DNA from 2 places in the Streptomyces sp. NPDC050619 genome. Region 2 is predicted to be linked to the other one. Evidence: riboswitches for the same ligand, from Rfam matches in the RefSeq annotation. Region 2 holds a riboswitch; the other holds the start of a gene.

Region 1 (3,026 bases), on a different contig from region 2:
GTGTAGTAGAGGTCGATGTAGTCGGTGTCCAGGCGGCGCAGCGAGGCGTCGGCGGCGGCCTTGATGTTGGCGGCCGACAGGCCCCGGTAGTCGGGGTGCTGGCTGACCTTCGTGGCGATCACGACGTCGGAGCGGTTGCCGCGCGCCTTGAGCCACTTGCCGATGACGGTCTCGGACTCGCCGCCCTTGTTGCCGTCGACCCACGCCGAGTAGGAGTCGGCGGTGTCGACGAAGTTGCCGCCCGCGGCCGTGTAGGCGTCGAGCACGGCGAAGGACTCCGCCTCGTCGGCGGTCCAGCCGAAGACATTGCCGCCGAGGGACAGCGGGAAGACCTCAAGGTCCGAGGAACCGAGCTTGCGAAGCGAAGGAGCAGGAGCAGGAGAAGTCATGCTCCTCTTCAACACCCGCCCCACCAGCCTGTATTCCGCATACACCGAAGACCGGCAGCCCTGACGTCGCAAGGACGCCGTCAGGACCGCCGGTGATCAGAAGGTCGGTGTGGCTCAGGGGTTGACGCCCTTGCTCCGCAGCCAGGCCATCGGGTCGATCCCGGAGTCGGCACCGCCCGAGTGGACTTCGAGGTGGAGGTGGGCACCGGTGACGTTCCCGGTGGCGCCCACGCGGCCGATCACCTCACCCGTGCTGACCTTCTGGCCGACGCTGACACTGATCGACGACTGGTGGGCGTACCAGAGTTCCGTGCCGTCCTCGAGGGTGAGCACCGTCTTGTAGCCGTACGACCCGTCCCAGCCGGCCTGCGTGATCGTGCCGGAGTGGATCGCCTTGATGAGCGTGCCCGTGGGCGCGGCGAAGTCGAGGCCGGTGTGGTAGCCGGACGACCAGAGGGAGCCGGCCTGGCCGAAGGTGCTGGTGATGGTGTACGAGGAGGTCGGCAGCGTGAACTGCTTGGCCAGCTCGGCGAGGCGCTCGGCCTCGGCCTTCCGCTCGGCCTCCTCCTCCGCCTTCTTCTTCGCGGCGGCGGCCTTGGCCTTGGCCTCCTGCTCCGCCTTGGCGGCCGCCGCGGCGGCCTCCTTCTCGGCGGCGGCCACGGCCTGGGCGGCGGCCTTGCTCTCGACCTGGTCCTGCTGCTGCTCGACCTGGGCCATGATCCGGGTCCGCAGCGCCTCACCGGCGTCCGAGGCACTCTGCGCGGTGTCGTCGGTGGAGGTCTCGGCGACGCTGCTGAGCGCGGTGGTGGTCTCGGCCTCGTCCGCGACGTCGTCCGAGAGGAGGGAGCCCACATTGGGCAGGTCGGGCAGGGAGATCGAGACCGGCGGAGTGCCGGTCTGCGCGCTGGCCATGCCGCCCGCGCCGACGGCGGCTATGACGCCGACGCCCAGGACGGTGGAGCTGCGGGCGATTCCGCCGCGCTGCTTGGCGACACGATGCCGGCCACGTACGGGGCGGAGGGAATCCTCGGTGGGGTTCCACTCCTCCCAGGGGCCCTCGTCGTTTTGGTAAGTGCCGTAGCCGAATGTCTCGGTGTCGCGCTGGCTGGGCACGAACGGGGCTTCTGGGGCAGGCCGGTTGGACGCCACGTGGGGCGTACTCCTTTCCTTCCTTCTCGCCTACCGGGTTAGCTGACGGGTTCGGAGCAGGAAGGTCTCCTACGCGCGTATACCAGCCGTGAGTTCACGGTGGCATCCGCGCGATTCACCCCAAGGTGGTGGTTCCCCGGTTCCCTTGCGGAATTCGGCGCGTGCGCACGGAGCCGCCTCTTGTGACGGCTGGGACGACCGCGCTGCGTTATCGAACGTTAATAGACCAGGGGGCTCGATTCCAAGCTGTTCCGCTTGATCATTAACGTTTTCCCGTGGGACTAACGGCCCATGACCGGCGAAAATCGGGCGAGTTGACCAAGGCTCAGGAAGCTCACAGGTATTGACGGTATGTCAGTTGTTATCGGAGCGGGACGACGCGTTCACGCGGGGTGACGGCGATCGAGCCCGCCCTGCCGGCCGTCGTACCGAAACGCACCGAGGGCCGGAACCCTTTCGGATTCCGGCCCTCGGCCTTCAGTAGCGGGGACAGGATTTGAACCTGCGACCTCTGGGTTATGAGCCCAGCGAGCTACCGAGCTGCTCCACCCCGCGTCGTTGTAAGACCAGCATACGCCATCTGCGGGGGCCGAAGTACACGGGTTTTCGTCCACTGCCCTTTACGGGGTGTTTTACGACGGCTTCCACCCCGTTTCGACGAAGAATTTCCAGCCCCGGCCGGGCTGAAGACACTCACCTGCCCCGGCGCCAAGAGGCGCTCGTGATCAATACAGCTAGCGCAACAGATGCCGATTCGGCACCTTCGCCAGCTCCTCGAACTCGGGCAGCAGAACCACCTCCGCCCCTGCCCCCACCAGCACCCCACTCCCATCGGCCCCCGCCACAAACGTCTCCGGCTCTCGCCAAGCAGTCACCACCCGCCGCACCCCCGCCTCCAGAATCAGCCGAGCACACGGCACCGGCCGGGACGCCCGCCGAGCGCACGGCTCCAGGCTGCTGTAGACCGTCGCGGACGCCAGCCGCACATCCCCCGGCCCGATCTTCGCCAGCGCCGCCTCCTCCGCGTGCACGACCGGATCGCCCTCCCGGGAGTACCCCCGCGCCAGCTCCGTCCCGTCGGCCGCCACCACCACCGCGCCCACGCTGAACGCCGTCTCCGAGGGCGGGCACAGGGCCGCCAGCTCGCAGGCGCGGGCCAGCCAGTGCCGGTCGGCGGCGGACGGGAGGCTGCCGGTGCCGGGTGCCGTCGGCTCGTACCGGATGAGGACCACGTCGCCGATGGGCCGCGTCTCCACGAGCCGGAGCCGTCCACGCTGATACACACCCGGCCCGAACAGCCGGGGCGCGTCCGGATCGCCGACGAACAGCGGGGCCAGCACCAGCTGGAGCTCGTCGGCGAGGCCCTGCCGGAGCAGCTGGGTGTGGATCTGCCCGCCGCCCTCGACCATCAGACGGCGGACCCCCCGGACGTCGTACAGATGCTCCAGCAACAGCCGCCAGTCCAGTTCACCACCCTGAGAAACCAGA
Region 2 (3,026 bases):
TGGGCGGCCACCATGCTCGCCTTCGTCTGCCGCCCGCCGGACCCGCGGTACGCCGGCGCGGCCTGGCGGGAGCTGTGGCTGGAGCGCCTGGAGGAAGTGGAGCCCCTCGTCCACACCTGGCTGGACCACCAGACCCGGGACCGCTACTGGCGCCACGGCAGCGCCTGCGAGGACTACGGCGCGATCGACGCCGCCGTCCTGGCGGTGGGCGGCTGGCACGACCCGTACCGCGACACGGTGCTCCGCCTGGTCGAGCACCTGCTGGCCGACCGCGTCCGCGGCCTGATCGGCCCCTGGTCCCACCAGTACCCCGACCGCGGCCTGCCGCCCGGCCCGGCCATCGGCTTCCTCCAGGAGACCCTGCGCTGGTGGGACCACTGGCTGAAGGGAACCGACTCAGGCGCGATGCGGGAACCCCTCCTGCGTGCGTACGTCAGCGACTCGCACCCCCCGGCGACGGTGTACGACACGCTGCCCGGCCGCTGGGTCGGCGAACCGGCCTGGCCCTCCCCCAACGTCAGGACCGTCTCGTACGACCTCCAGGGCGCCCCCCTTCTCATCCGCTCGCCGCAGCACACGGGCCTCGACGCGGGCCGCTTCTTCCCCTTCGGCAACGACGCCGATCTGCCGCCCGACCAGCGGGAGGAGGACGCGCGGTCGGAGTGCTTCGAGTTCGAAGTGGGCGAGGAGACCTGGGTGTTGGGGCGGCCGAGGGTGCGGCTGCGGCTGACCTCCGAGGTGCCGCGCGGCCAGGTGGTCGCCCGCGTGTGCGACGTGGCCCCGGACGGCTCGTCGACCCTCGTCACCCGGGGCGTGCTGAACCTGTCGGCGCGGCAGGGCCGGGACAAGGCGGTGCCGTGGGCGCCGGGGAGCACGGAGGACGTCGAGTTCGAGCTGAACGGCATCGGCCACGTCTTCCCGGCCGGGCACCGCATCCGGCTCGCCGTCTCCTCGGCGTACTGGCCGTGGATCTGGCCGCAGCCCGACTCGGCGGCGGGCTGCACGCTGGATCCGACCGGGAGCTTCCTGGAACTCCCGGTACGGACAGGGGAGTTCGCCTCGGACATCTCCTTCGAGGACCCGGAGCAGTCCGAACCGCTGGGCGTGAGCTACCCGGCCACCCTCGACGAGCCCCGCCCCGAACGGCTGGTCGTGCGCGATGTGGCCAAGGGCGAGTGGCGGCTGGAGGTCGATCCGCGCTACGGCGGCACGCGGGTGTATCCCGACGGTCTGGAGTTCACCGAGGAGGCGCTGGAGACGTACACGATCAACGAGTCGGACCCCCTGTCGGCGCGCACCCACTCGGACTGGTCGATCCGGCTGCACCGGCCGGAACTGGCCTGGGACACGACAGTCCGCACCAGCTCGACCATCACCTGCGACGAATCGTCCTTTTTCGCCGCCAACGAGGTGATTTGCACGGACGGTGGCGAGGTGGTCTTCCACCGAACCTGGGAGAAGCAGATCCCACGGACGGCCGGTTGACGACGAGTTGAGCACAATGCCCGATTTGCCACTCTTGTGCAGGCCAGTGAGTTGGGTCACTCGCTCCCCGCGCGCACCCCTCTGTCACGCCTTTGCGTTTCGCCTTGCATCGAACGCCAGTTGAGCCTTGCAACAGCAAAGGATCAAGCACCCCAAATGACTCCGTCCAAGGTCAACAGGGGTCTTATGTGAATCCAGCACTTGTTCCGGACATGTGCTCTCGCATACGTTCCCGGCCTGTCGGGCGGACGCCTAATCCTGCCGCCGCCCGGACCGAGACTCATCGACGAAGACACTCGCACGGCAGGAGCGGGGGACCCAGGTAAGTCGCCGGGCCGGACGGCACATGTCGCACCGGAACGGCTGGGGGTGAAGTCGCGTCCGTCAGGGCGCGGCCGGGCAGCTCCCGCCCGAACCCGACAGCTCACCTCGTAGGCGCCGGAGAGGAACAGAGCCATGGCCGCACGAGGTAAGCACCGCCGCCCCAGAACCCGCCCGCTCACCCGAGGCATCGTCGCAGTCGGAACCGGCACCGTCGCCCTCGCCCTCCCGCTGCTGAGCGCGACCACCGCGAGCGCCGCGGCGCCGGCCGCGGCCCCCGCCGCAGCGCAGGCCGTAGCGCAGGTCAAGTCCGTCACGTACACCGCGGTCAAGGGCGACACGCTCTACGGCATCGCGGACAAGTACGACACGCCCGGCGGCTGGCGACAGCTCTACAAGGACAACCGCAAGGCCGTCGGCGACGACCCCCGGCTGATCCACCAGGGTCTCAAGCTGACGGTCAGGACGACGAAGACGACCTCGGCGCCCGCCAAGAAGCCCGCCCAGTCCGTCACCAAGACCACCCAGGCCACCCAGGCCTCCGTCAAGACGTACGCGAACAACCTCGACGGCTGGATCCGCCAGGCGATGGACATCATGGCGCAGAAGGGAATCCCCGGCTCGTACGACGGCATTTACCGCAACATCATGCGCGAGTCCTCGGGCAACCCCAACGCCATCAACAACTGGGACTCCAACGCCGCCGCAGGCACCCCGTCCAAGGGCCTGCTCCAGACCATCGACCCGACCTTCCAGGCGTACCACGTGGCCGGCACGTCGTTCGACCCGTACGACCCGGTCGCGAACATCGCCGCGGCCTGCAACTACGCGGCCGCGCGGTACGGCTCGATCGACAACGTCTTCGGGGCGTACTGAGCCTGCCTTACCGCCGCGGAAACAGTCTCTCGAGGACGACGGCGATGCCGTCGTCCTCGTTCGACGAGGTGATCTCGTCGGCCACGGCCTTGAGTTCGGGGTGGGCGTTGGCCATCGCGACGCCGTGGGCCGCCCAGTCGAACATGGGGATGTCGTTGGGCATGTCCCCGAAGGCGATGGTCTGTTCGGGGCCCAGCCCCAGGTGCTCGGCGGCCAGCGCCAGACCCGTCGCCTTGGTGATGCCGCATGGCTGGAGTTCGACGGTCCCGGGCCCCGACATGGTGACCGTGGCGAGGGAACCGACCACTCCGCGCGCCGTCGCGGCCAACTCGTCGTCGGACAGG

What was found. A riboswitch is a leader RNA that binds a small molecule or an ion and turns the genes downstream of it on or off. The one in region 2 is predicted to bind cyclic di-AMP.
Region 1: another riboswitch for cyclic di-AMP. It lies ahead of AB0I77_RS29440 (M23 family metallopeptidase); the one in region 2 lies ahead of AB0I77_RS30725 (LysM peptidoglycan-binding domain-containing protein).

Annotation. Positions count from the first base shown of each region.
Region 1 is NZ_JBFAIR010000020.1:21,856-24,881, forward strand. It holds gene AB0I77_RS29435 (aldo/keto reductase) at 1-389, opposite strand, end outside; gene AB0I77_RS29440 (M23 family metallopeptidase) at 504-1,538, opposite strand; cyclic di-AMP (ydaO/yuaA leader) riboswitch at 1,551-1,708, opposite strand; tRNA gene AB0I77_RS29445 (tRNA-Met) at 2,020-2,093, opposite strand; gene AB0I77_RS29450 (dihydrofolate reductase family protein) at 2,273-3,026, opposite strand, start outside.
Region 2 is NZ_JBFAIR010000021.1:59,329-62,354, reverse strand. It holds gene AB0I77_RS30730 (CocE/NonD family hydrolase) at 1-1,485, shown strand, start outside; cyclic di-AMP (ydaO/yuaA leader) riboswitch at 1,760-1,936, shown strand; gene AB0I77_RS30725 (LysM peptidoglycan-binding domain-containing protein) at 1,942-2,682, shown strand; gene AB0I77_RS30720 (HAD family hydrolase) at 2,690-3,026, opposite strand, start outside.